Regions from separate parts of the Microbacterium sp. F01 genome, predicted to be linked through region 2. Evidence: predicted binding sites of a transcription regulator. Region 2 holds the regulator's gene; the other holds the start of a gene.
The links. The regulator LexA, encoded in region 2, represses DNA repair genes until DNA is damaged. The targets are predictions, from matches to a motif close to TCGAACANNTGTTCGA.
Positions count from the first base shown of each region.

Region 1 (6,216 bases), 750 kb from region 2:
GTCGCCGAAGCCGAGGGCGTAGGGACCGTCGGGGTGGGAGTCGGCGTCGCCGTCTGGGTGGGTGTGGGAGTAGGGGTAGGTGTGGGAGTAGGGGTAGGGGTGGTGCCGCAGCCGATGACCGTGACGAGCGGGCTCGGGTAGGTGACGAGGCCGGTGGTCCACGACGGCTCGGCGTCGGATCGGGTGGCGTAGCCGTTGGCGATCGCCGACGTCTTGTGGAGGTCGGCGCAGGGGTGGCCTTCGACCGTCACTTCATAGGTGCGCGTTTCGCCCGGCTCATAGCGGCTCGGCCCGAAGGAGTACAGCCTGCCATCGGGGCCATTGACGCGTGCCGCGCCCCAGGCGGGAACCGATGACGCGTTGCGGGTGTACACCGAGATCTCTGCGACCTCGGGCGAGGTGAATTCGATGACGACTCGCGCCTCGCCGATGACGGCGCTGCTTGCGGCTGATGCCGCGTGGGCGGCGGCGAGCGCCCCTCCACCTAGTCCGAGGGTGAGCGCGGCCCCCAGGATTGTGACTCGTCTGCCTCTGTGCATGTGCTCCCCCAAGCCCAAAGAGAACGCCCGGGGCCGTTTCCCTTCCGGCTCCGGGCGGCAGTGCCCCATCTGGGTGCCACGCTACGGCGATCTCGCTGACGGGGGGTTACTGTCGCGTTTCGTCTCGGTTAAGCCCGGTGTTCAGGTGTTCCGGTGCCGTGGTGTCGCCGTAGTAGTAGCGCACGGACTTGCGCGAGTCGACGACGAGGAGCACGTAGAGCGCGACGGCTGCGGTGGCGGTGATGGCGGCGAGCGCGATGGCGACGGTGACGAGGACTCGGATCACGGTGGGGGTGGGGCTCCGGCGAGGACTGGCGAGGTGGGGGTGCGCGTCAAGCTTAGGCGTCTGGCCAATGGTTCCGCGGTGAAGTGAGGGTGTGCCGTGGGCGGGGGAAGGGGTTTACTCAGCGCAGGTCTGCGGGTGAGCCATGCCCGCGCGCGCAGGCGCCTTGCGCCTGATCGGCGTCGCGTCCATTAGGCGGCGAGGTCGAATCCGCGTCGTGCGCCTGACCGGCGTCGCGCCGCTCAGGCGACGAGGTCGAACCGTGCCCGGCCGCCGAGTCGTGGTGTGCGATCCGGGTCGTGCGCCTGACCGGCGTCCCGGCGCTCAGGCGACGAGGTCGAACCGTGCCCGGCCGCCGAGTCGGGGTGTGCGATCAGGGTCGACGTGCGCCGGCGGCAGGAACCACACCTTCGCGCGTGTTCCCTTCCCTTCGATCCGGATGTCCCAGCCGTTGTCGTGGATCCGGTGGTGGCAGGATTCGCAGAGCAGCACCCCGTTGTCGAGGTCGGTGGGCCCGGCGTCTCGCGCCCACCATCTGATGTGATGGGCCTTCGTGTAGGAGGGTGGGGCAGCGCATCCGGCGCAGCCGCCGTCGCGTTCGACGAGAGCGAGCCTCTGAGGTGTCGTGTAGAGGCGCTGGATGCGGCCCCAGTCGAGAATCTCGCTGTCTGCTCCGAGAACGCAGGAGATGATTCCGCCGCCGGCAGCCATGCGCCTGGCGGTTGCGACGGAGACCGGGGCGGCCATGCCGTCGATCGTCGCGTAGCCAGTGCCGGTGACGAGGTCTTCGTGGTCGATCCGCACCACGACCGTCGCGCCCCCGAGGGGGAGGTCCTTGTTCGCGCAGCCGAGGGCGTGCTCGGCGAGTCGGGCGAGGGCGTCGGCCTGCATCTGCGGAACGCTGCGGCGCGCAGCATCCGTTCCCGCCCGCGCAGCATCGCGCTCGGCGCGCAGTTCTGCCCCGACCATCGTCTCGAGCGCGAGCTTGACCGGAGCGCCGTGCTCGGGATCGAGCTTGCCGTTGATGACGAGCATGCCCCGGCGGTCTTCGTAGACATGCAGCGCCTGCTCGGCGCGCAGTTCTTCTTCGCGGGCTTCGACGCCGGCCGGGTCGAGCTGGGCTTCGGCGCGCGTGATGAGTCGGGCGAGCTGATCGGATGCGAGCCCGGGCGCCTTCTCGACGAGCAGCTGTTCCATCTGGTCGGTAGCCTCACGCCCCGCGCGCAGAGCGACCTTGTCGAGCATCGTGATGATCGCGCTCGCCGCAGCGGCGCCGATGCGGCCGGCTGCGAGCGCGGCGGCCACGTGCGGGTGCCGCGCCGGCGCCGCCTCACCGCTCAACGTCATGCGGGGTGCCGTGGCCTCCCCGACCTTCACGAGGCGTGCCGCCTCGCCGGCACTCGTTCCGCCGACGGTGGCGATCAGTGCGGTCGGATTGCGGAACCCCTGCTGCTTGGCGAGCCCATCAGGCCCGAGCTCGGGCCGCGACTGCCGCGCGATCTCGGCGGCGACGCGTGCTCGCGCCGCGTCGAGAAGTCGTTGGCTGTCGGCAAGCTGTTCGTTGAGACGGATGAGCGCCCCCGGCGCCAGCGCTTCGATCGCCGCCTCGGCCCACAGCACCCGCGCGGAGTCGACCGCCGCGGCGAGGGGAGCGAGGTGGTCCGTCATGGGTCCACGATACCGCAGTTGCCTCGGATAGTCGAGCAAATATTCGAAGGATGCCCCAAAAAATCCAGCAATGATCAAAAGTTTGAGAACGCAGTTTCCGTTCACACACTCGCACAAAGATACGAGCAAGTGTGTCGTGTCGGATTCTGCTCCCGCATGCCTGCCTCTTACCGGGGACTCCATCCGCGTGGTACACCTGTGCCAGGCGATGAGCGATGCTCTGGGGAACGTCGATGCTCGCTCGATGCCGCTGCGTGTCGGGCGTGTGAGCCCGGGTGGGCGCGTGGATGCGTTGGGGTTGCGTTCGGTGGAGGCATCGATGGTGGCTGCAGCTTGGCCGAATCCGCTGGAGGACGGCTCGATCGGCCCGTGGAACGGGCCCGCGAGTCCCGTTGTGGTGGGGTATGTCCGCCGGCTCTTCGTGCCGTTCGCAATCGTGATCACCGTCGCCGCACTGGTCGCGCTGCTCGAGGTGGATCGCCTGCTGGGCTCGATGGCGGTCAACGGTGAGACCGCGACGATGTCGGACGCGATCGGGTTCGGGGCCCTCGACGGCGCGCGGGTCTGGGCGGTCTGGCAGCAGTGGGCGGAGGCGGCTGCGGCGCCGTCGGCGGTCGGCGATCTCGTGCGGCTGTACAACACGGTGGACGCCGGCTTCGCGGCGGGGTATCTCGCCCTCTTCGCCGTGATCGCCTGGCGCTCGGCGATAGCGGTCGGAGGGCTCGCGCTGACGCTCCTCGCAGAGATCGGCGAGGGAATCGTGACGACGATGTCGGGGTACGACCTGACGAACACCACGACTCAGGCGCTGGTGCCATGGTTCGCCTACGCGAAGTGGGGCGGTCTCGCCCTCGCGGTCGTCGGCATCTTCGCGGTCCCTGTGGCACGCCGCGCCCTTGGTCAGCGGTGTCGGCGGCTGCTGGCGGCGGTGAACGTGCACGCGCTCGCCGTCATCTACCTGCTGGCTCTCGCCGGCCTCGCGCTGGTCTCGCGATCGGGGATCGCCGACCAGTTGCCCGATGTGCAGCGAAGCTGGGCCGGCGAGGGCGGCATCGTCTGGGCTCCCATGCTGGGGGCATCGTTCGCGCTGCTGGCCTCCAGCCTCGTCGTCGGGGTGTTCGGTCGTCGTCGGTCCGAAGTCGCCTACTGGACCGACGCGTTCCGCGCTGCGCGCGAGTCGGCGACCGTCGCCTGGTGGATCGCCCTGCCGTACGGCGTGCTGTGGATCGGGATCCTCGCGAGCGCAGCGTCCGGCATCGGCGACCACCCGGTCCCGGTCCTGTTCGTGGCGCTGTTCGCCGTGGCGGCGACCGCGACGGTCGGTCTGCTCGCGGATCGTGCGTGGCGCGCGACGACCGCTTGGCAAGCGTGGAGGCTGTGGCTCCTCGTCGCCGCCTTCATCGCGGTGACGGTCGTCATCTATCTGCTGACCGGCGCCCTCGCGCACACCCACGCCGGGCCCCTGCTGCTCCTCGCCGTGATCGCGGTCGTGGTGATCGTCGCGTCGGCTCTGCTCGATCGAGGCGCCGCAACCGACGGCGACCCCGCAAAGCCTCCGCTCCCCGATCCCTGCGCAGAGACCCCGCAAGCCGCCGACGCCCGCGATCTCCGCCGCCGGACTATCTGGCTCACCGGCGATGCCGTCGCGCTCCTTCTCGCCGCGCTCGCTCCGCTGGGTCTCGTGCGCTCGTTCACCGCTCCGGTCGTCGCCGAGTGGGCGGGCCTGATCACCACGACAGATCACAGCGCGAGCGCGGCGACACTCCTCGTGATGGGCATCCTCGGCGTGTTCATGCTCCCGCTCCTCGTAACCCTGTTCGTGTGGAGCTTCGACCGCTTCGCGCTGGGAAACACCCCCCAGAGCGGGTTCTTCGGATTCTTCGATCCGCGGCATCCGACCGATGCGGCGAACACGTGGACGATCGTCACCGACATCCTGCCCATCGGCGTGGGTGGAGCGGTGGTCGCCCTCGCGACGATCAACCCCGAGTGGTTCGCCACGGCGGGCACCGTGACGGTCACCGTTCTCCTCCTCAGCGCGTGGGGGCTCATGCTCGGTGGCATCATCCTCGTGTTCCAGCGACGGCAGCCGCTGCGCATCTTCACCCAGTTCGGCTTGAAGGCCACCCCCGTGATCACACTCGTGCTGGTGTGCGGGCTGGTGACATCGACCTGGATGACGGATGCCCGGGTGCATGCGGTGCGTGCGGGTGAGGCATCCTTATCCCCATCTTCGACGGCCGGGCCCACCACAGCCCCGCAGCCGACAGACACTACCCCCACCCCAGGACCCGTGAGTGAGACGGATGCTGCGGACTCGCGGTTCACCGCCGCCCTCGCGACCCGGTTCCAGGCGTGGGCTGAACAAGCGGACGCCTGCGTCGTCGAGCAGCAGACGGTGACGCCGCTCATTCTCATCGCCGCGGAGGGCGGAGGAGCGAGGGCCGCGTACTGGACGGTCGCAGCGCTCGAGAAGTTCGCGTCGGCGACGATCCCGCAAAGAGTCGAGGGCGAGGCAGCGAAGCCCGAGCCGAGCGGCGTCGACGAATGCCTCGCCGACGCTCCTTTCGCGGCGAGCGGCATCAGTGGCGGCAGTGTCGGGCTCGTCGTCGACCGTCTCGCCGAAGATCCTCTGGCCGCTGTCGCGAAGCTCACCGGCGCGGAGCCGCTGGCCCGGGTGGTCACGGGCATGCTCGCGGGCGACGTGGTGACGGGTTTCTCGGGCGCGCGCATCCCAGCCCTCGACGGCGAGTGGGGCGACCGGGCAGCTCTCCTCGAGACCGGCTGGGAGCAGCACACCGACACCGGCGACGGGCCGGGGCTCGCGGACCCGTTCACCCTCGAGCCGGCGGAAGGCAACGCTGACCAGCCGCTGCGCCCGTTCCTGCTTCTCAATTCCGCCGACTCGATCTCAGGCTGCCGCATCACCGTCGTGCAGCTCGAGGTATCGCCGGCGCCGACGCCGACGGCGAGCTCAGCCGCGGAGCCGCTGTCACCTGATGACTGCGGGCGCGATGACTCGGGCATCGCCTACGCCCTGGCGCTCGACGAGGTCTGGCCGGGGTGCAGCACGTCGCTGACGTGGTCGTCAGCCGCCATGCTCTCGGCGCGATTCCCCTTCGTGACACCCGGCGGACGCATGCCCGTCGCCGACAGCGGCTGCGACGGCGGCAACCGCCCGCTCGACGCTCAGTTGGTCGACGGCGGCTACAGCGACGACACCGGCCTGGCGTCGATCGCCGACCTCCTCCCCGAACTCCTCCCGCTCGTCGATGCGCACAACCGCGGCGAGGGCGCGGCCGCGCCGGTGATGCCGATCGTGGTGTACCTCAAGAACGAGCGCGGATTCGAACTGGATGCTGAGACCAAGCGCTTGGCGGCCGAGCTCTTCGTTCCGCTCGCCGGCCTCGACGCGCGCAGCCACCAAAACCGCGAGGCTGCCTGGCTGCAGCGAATCGCCGACGCCCTCGAAACCGTCGGCGTCGGGCCGAGCACTGGCACGTTCGGCACAACCCGTATCGTCGTCGTCTCGCCGGCGACCGTTCCCACACCGGTCCCTCCGCTTGGATGGACGCTGTCGTCGTACAGCCGCGATGTGCTCGACCAGGCGATCGAGTCGCAACTGAAGTCCTTGCCGGTCGTGATGACCAGAACATCAGTCGGCATGGCGCGCGCAACGCAGGGAGCGGATGCCTCGACCACGGGGGAGTCGGAAGCTCCGCCCCC
Region 1 covers NZ_CM149592.1:770,713-776,928, forward strand. Annotated here, with positions in the region: gene ACVN90_RS03380 (hypothetical protein) at 1-539, opposite strand, end outside; gene ACVN90_RS03385 (hypothetical protein) at 646-825, opposite strand; gene ACVN90_RS03390 (HNH endonuclease signature motif containing protein) at 1,147-2,490, opposite strand; gene ACVN90_RS03395 (hypothetical protein) at 2,810-6,216, shown strand, end outside.
Region 1: ACVN90_RS03390 (HNH endonuclease signature motif containing protein) is a predicted target of LexA. The motif match lies at 2,522-2,537, and genes of this name have one in related genera.

Region 2 (6,216 bases):
TGGGGGTTGACGCGAAATCGTTCATGGATCCTGACTCAGACGTGGGGAAGCTGTGGGGCGGATCGCGCAAGCACGGGCCTGCGCAGACGGCACGGTCTCAGAGGGTAGACCCGCCGAGGCCGTCGATCCAATTCGTGAGGAGACGGATGCCGGCATCCCCGGACTTCTCCGGGTGGAACTGTGTGGCCGACAACGGCCCGTTCTCGACGGCCGCGAGGAACGGCGTGCCGTAGTCGCACCATGTCAGAACGGGCTCGGGGAAGGGCGGCTGCACGTCGAGCAGCCACTTCTGCGCGCCGAACGAGTGGACGAAGTAGAAGCGCTCGTGCTCGATACCGCGGAACAGGCGCGAGCCCTCGCCGGGCTCGACCGTGTTCCAGCCCATGTGGGGCAGGACGGGGGCGTCGAGCTCGGTCACGACGCCGGGCCACTCGCCCATACCCTCGGTGTCGACGCCGCGCTCGACGCCCCGCTCGAAGAAGATCTGCATGCCGACGCACACGCCGATCACCGGGCGCCCGCCGGCGAGGCGGCGTTCGATGAGCTCGTCACCGCGACTGGCGCGCAGCGCCTCGGCCACGGCGCGGAATGCGCCGACGCCGGGTACGAAGAGTCCGTCCGCATCCATGATGAGGCCACGATCGGAGGTCAGTCGTGCGTCGGCGCCTGCCGCGATCAGCGCCTTGACTGCGGAATGCACGTTGCCCGACCCGTAGTCGAGGACGGCGACGAGCGGCTTCTCCTGTTCGGAGGGAGCGCTTGCGGTCACAGGGCGCCCTTCGTGCTCGGGATGCCGTCGACGAGCGGGTCGAGCGCCTTCGCCTGCCGGAACGCGCGGGCGAACGCCTTGTACTCCGCTTCGGCGATGTGGTGCGGGTCGCGGCCCGACAGCACGCGCACGTGCACGGTCAGCGCCGCGTTGAACGCGATCGCCTCGAATGTGTGGCGCACGAGCGAGCCGGTGAAGTGGCCGCCGATGAGGTGGTGCTCGAAGCCGGCGGGCTCGCCGGTGTGCACGAGGTAGGGGCGGCCGCTGATATCGACCACAGCCTGCGCGAGCGCCTCATCGAGCGGGACGAGCGCGTCACCGTAGCGAGAGATGCCCGACTTGTCGCCGAGCGCCTCGCGGATCGCCTGGCCGAGCACGATCGAGATGTCTTCCACCGTGTGGTGGGCGTCGATCTCGGTGTCGCCGGACGCACGAACCGTGAGATCGGTCAGCGAGTGCTTCGCGAACGCCGTCAGAAGGTGGTCGAAGAACGGCACCGTGGTGTCGATCCGGCTGCGACCCGTGCCGTCGAGGTCGAGCTCGAGCTCGACAGTCGACTCGCTCGTCGCCCGGCGCAGCGAGGCGGTACGTGGTGCGGCGCTCATGCCGCCGATCCTACCGAGGCGAGGGCGTCGAGGAACGCGGTGGTCTCGTCCTCGGTACCCGCGGTGACCCGCAGGTGCGCCGGGATTCCGACGTCGCGGATGAGCACGCCCTCGTCGTAGAGCGCCTTCCAGGTCGCAGCCGGATCGGCGACGCCACCGAACAGCACGAAGTTCGTCCACGACTCGTGGGGCGTGTAGCCGAGCGCCTCGACGGTCGCCGAGATGCGGTCGCGCTGCGCGACGATCTCGTCGACCATGCCCAGCATGACCGGCGCGTGGCGCAGTGCGGCGGACGCCGCCGCCTGCGTGAGCGCACTCAGGTGGTACGGGAGTCTCACGAGCCGCAGTGCGTCGATCAGGGCGGGATCCGCAGCGAGGTAGCCGACGCGGGCACCCGCGAAGGCGAACGCCTTGCTCATGGTGCGCGAGACGACGAGTCGCTCACGCCCGGGCAGCAGCGTCAGCGCCGAGCGCTCGTCGTGCGGGGCGAACTCGAAGTACGCCTCGTCGACGATGACGATGCCTTCGCTGGCCTCGTACACCGCCTCGACGACGTCGAGTCCGAGCGGGGTTCCGGTCGGGTTGTTCGGCGAGCACAGGAAGATCACATCGGGCGAGGCATCCGAGATCTGGGATGCCGCGTCCTCCGCGTCGATCGTGTAGTCGGCCGATCGGGTACCCGAGATCCACTCCGCACCTGTGCCGCGCGTGAGCAACGGGTACATCGAGTACGTGGGGGTGAAGCCGAAGGTGGTGCGGCCGGGACCGGCGAACGCCTGCAGGATGTGCTGCAGCACTTCGTTCGATCCGTTCGCCGCCCAGATCTGATCACGTGTCAAGCCATGGCCGAGATAGTCGGCGAAGCCTTCCCGCAGTGCGGTGAACTCACGATCGGGATAGCGATTGACGTCGCGCAGGGCGAGAGCGATCGAGTCGAGGATGTCGTCGGCGACCTCGGCCGGAACCGGATGCGTGTTCTCGTTGACATTGAGGGCCACCGGAAGCGGTGCCTGCGGGGCGCCGTAGGGCTTCTGCCCCCGGAGATCGGCGCGTATGGGGAGGTCTTCGAGACGTGCACTCACCCATCCCATGGTAGGCCCGCCGGTCATCACCCCCTCGCCGCGTGACGTCGCGCGACGCACCCCGGGATCAGCGGTCGTATGCCGTCGGGATCGCGAGGCGCTGCCCCGCCTGCACGAGGACGGTGTCGAGCGCGTTCAGGCGCACCAGCTCGTCGACGACGTCGCGCGGGTCGCGGTCGGGCGCGACATCTTCGGCGATCGTCCACAGCGATTCGCCGGCAGAGACGGTGACCGTGGTGAACGACCCCGCGGGTGCGCCTACGTCGCGAGAGGCGAGTGCCGCGCCCCCGCCCAGCACCGCAACGCTCAGGGCGACGACCGCCGGAAGGGCGGCCAGCACGGCGAGCACGCGACGGCCGCGCAGCGTCAGCCGGAGACGCGTGGAGCGGCCGGTCACGGCACGAGTGGCGCGCTGGGCTGCCGCGCCGGCGGCGCGGGCCGGCGACGGGACGGACGTCGTGAAGTCGATCGCGGTCATGCTCGTCTCCTCCTGATGGGGAGAGATTCGCATTCTCCACTCGGTCGGGAGTGGAGAATGCGAACCTCTCTTCCGAAGCTATCTTCGAGTCTGTACGATGTCAATACCGGATTCCGACGTCGATCTCTCGAACGCGACACGCGGCGAGGTTGCCACCTCATCGCGTGGGATCCGGATACGGTTTCGATACGAGAACCCCACCACGGGCCTCCGACATTCGAAGAAACAGCGCTCGGAGGCCGAGCGCAGGACGGAGCCGGAAGATGAGCGACGCGGCCGGGCGAGAGAAGCCCCAGACCCGCCGGCGCAAGAGCCTGAGCGACAAGCAGCTCGCGATCCTCGAAGTGATCCAGCGCTCGATCGCCCGTCACGGCTATCCGCCCAGCATGCGCGAGATCGGCGATGCGGTCGGCCTCAAGTCGCTGTCGAGCGTCACGCACCAGCTCAACCAGCTCGAACTCAGCGGCTATCTGCGGCGCGACGCCGGCAAGACCCGCGCCATGGAGGTGCTCATCGACCTGCCCGGCACGGCCACCGAGAGCCCCGCCGACGCCGCGCCGTCGGTCGGCGACGCCGCGCTCGTGCCGCTGGTCGGCCGCATCGCCGCGGGCGTGCCCATCACCGCCGAGCAGCAGGTGGAGGAGATCTTCCCCCTCCCCCGCCAGCTGGTCGGCAAGGGCGACCTGTTCATGCTCAAGGTCTCGGGCGAGTCGATGATCGACGCGGCGATCTGCGACGGGGACTGGGTCGTGGTGCGGTCGCAGGCCACCGCCGACAACGGCGACATCGTCGCGGCGATGCTCGATGGCGAGGCGACCGTCAAGACGTTCCGCCAGCGCGACGGCCACACGTGGCTGCTCCCCCGCAACTCCGCGTTCGAGCCGATCCTCGGCGACGACGCCACCGTGCTCGGCAAGGTCGTCGCGGTGCTGCGCGCGGTCTGACCTCTTCCTGGAGCGCGTCCGCCCCGACATCGTCGAGCTTCGTTCAGGCACAGTTCGACACCACCCGGCGGGGTGGGTGGCGGTAGGTCACGACCAGGCGCTATAAGGGGGGAATGACCGACGTCACCGCCGCGGATGAGACCGCCGCGCTCCGCGCACGCCTCGACGCCCTCGAATCCGAGAACGCCCGGCTGCGTGCCGGATCGCCGCCACCGGCAGCTCCTTCAGAGAAGGCGCACGGCAACCGCTGGCGCGCGTTCCTGTCGGCCGTGTGCATCGTCATCGCGACGATCCTGGTGCCTGTCTCCATCGTCGCGGCGTGGGCCCGGGTCGAACTGGTCGACGAGACCCGGTTCGTGGAGACCTTCGCCCCGCTCGCCGAAGACCCGCAGGTGCAAGCGCTCGTTGCCGACCAGGTGACCACGGCGATCGAGGACTCTCTCGATCTCGAGGGTCTCACGAACGATCTGTTCGACGGCATCCAGCAGCTGGATCTGCCGCCGCGCGCTCTCGCCGCGCTCGATCTGCTCCGTGCACCCGCCGTCCAAGGTCTGCAGAACCTCGTCGACACCACCGTGACGCGCCTGGTGCAATCCGATGCGTTCGCCGATGTGTGGGAGACGGCGCTGCGCGCCAGCCACAAATCGTTGGCGGCCGTCGCAGCCGGCGGCACGTCCGGCGGAGCCGTCGTGATCAGCGACACCGGCGAAGTGGGCATCCAGCTCGGGCCGATCATCGAGGAGGTCAAGAAGCGCCTGGTCGAACGCGGCATCGGCTTCGCCGAATCCATCCCGGTCATCGACAAGACGATCGTCGTCGCGCAGAGCGACGCACTCACGGTGGTCGGCACCGTCTACAACCTCGCCGTCGCGGCCGGCTGGTGGACACCGATCATCGCACTCGTGCTCTTCCTCGCGGGCATCCTCATCGCACGGCGCCGATCCACCGCGGTCCTCGGCACGGGCGTGGGCATCGCCGTCGGTGCCGGGATCCTCGCGATCGCGCTCGGGATCGGCGGCTCGGTGCTCGCACTGAGCGCCCCGAACCTGGGTGTGCCGGCCGGGGCTCTCGCTTCGATGTACGAACAGATCACCCGCGCCATGCGCGACACTGCCGTGGTCCTGACGCTGCTGGGCGTCGTGATCGCCGTGATCGCGTGGATGTCGGGCCGCTGGCGCGGCGCCGCTGCGACCCGCGGCGCCGTCGCCTCGGTCAATGCCGGCGTGCGCGGCGCCGCACTGCGGCGCGGCATCGACACCGGCGCCTTCGGCTCGTGGCTGTATGCGCAGCGGATCCTCGTGCGAGTCGTGCTCGGCGCCCTCGCCATCGTCTGGCTCATGTTCCTTCGACCGCTGAGCGTCGGCGAGGTGTTCCTCGTCCTGATCGTGTGGCTCGTGGTGTGGTGGATCTGCGAGATCCTGCAGCGCCGCCCGGAAGAGGCTGCCGCCGTCGCTGCGGATCTGGCGGTCGACGTCGCCGAGGCCGACGCGGTCGTCGACGACGCCGACACCCTCGTGATCGACGCCGACGCGGCCGTCATCGAGGACGCGAACGACACCGAGGTCATCCCCGAGACGACGGATGCCTCGGCCGACGCGTCCGCGCCGGCCGAGGCATCCGCGAAGAAGCCCCGCGCTTAGCGGCCGATCTCCACACGCTCGCGCACGAGCCCGGTCGCCTCGACGAGGTTCTTCAGAGAGGCGACCGTCTCGTCGTACCCGCGGGTCTTGAGCCCGCAGTCGGGGTTGACCCAGACGCGGCGCAGCGCGAGCTCGGAGACCGTGCGATCGAGGAGGTCGGTGATCTCGTCGACCGACGGCACGCGCGGCGAGTGGATGTCGTAGACGCCCGGACCGATGCCGGCGGCGAAGCCCGACACCCGGATGTCGCCGATCACTTCGCCGCGGCTGCGGGCGGCCTCGATCGAGGTCACGTCGGCGTCGAGCGCCGCGATCGCGTCGATGACCACGTCGAACTCCGAGTAGCAGAGGTGCGTGTGCACCTGCGTCGCCGCCGCCGCGCCCGCCGTGGCGAGGCGGAACGAGCCGACCGACCACTCGAGGTAGGCCGGCTGATCGGCCGTCTTGAGCGGAAGCAGCTCCCGCAAAGCCGGCTCGTCGACCTGGATGACGCGGATACCCGCCTCCTCGAGGTCGGCGATCTCATCGCGCAGGGCCAGCGCCACCTGGTTGGCGGTCTCCCCCAGCGGCTGGTCGTCGCGGACGAACGACCACGCCAGGATCGTGACCGGCCCCGTCAGCATCCCCTTCATGGGCTTGTCGGTGAGCGACTGTGCGAACGTCGACCATGCGACCGTGATCGCCGCAGGGCGTGAGAC
Region 2 covers NZ_CM149592.1:1,522,032-1,528,247, reverse strand. Annotated here, with positions in the region: gene priA (bifunctional 1-(5-phosphoribosyl)-5-((5-phosphoribosylamino)methylideneamino)imidazole-4-carboxamide isomerase/phosphoribosylanthranilate isomerase PriA) at 1-25, opposite strand, end outside; gene hisH (imidazole glycerol phosphate synthase subunit HisH) at 98-769, opposite strand; gene hisB (imidazoleglycerol-phosphate dehydratase HisB) at 766-1,374, opposite strand; gene ACVN90_RS06750 (histidinol-phosphate transaminase) at 1,371-2,465, opposite strand; gene ACVN90_RS06745 (LysM peptidoglycan-binding domain-containing protein) at 2,524-2,934, opposite strand; gene lexA (transcriptional repressor LexA) at 3,198-3,878, shown strand; gene ACVN90_RS06735 (hypothetical protein) at 3,992-5,518, shown strand; gene metE (5-methyltetrahydropteroyltriglutamate--homocysteine S-methyltransferase) at 5,515-6,216, opposite strand, start outside.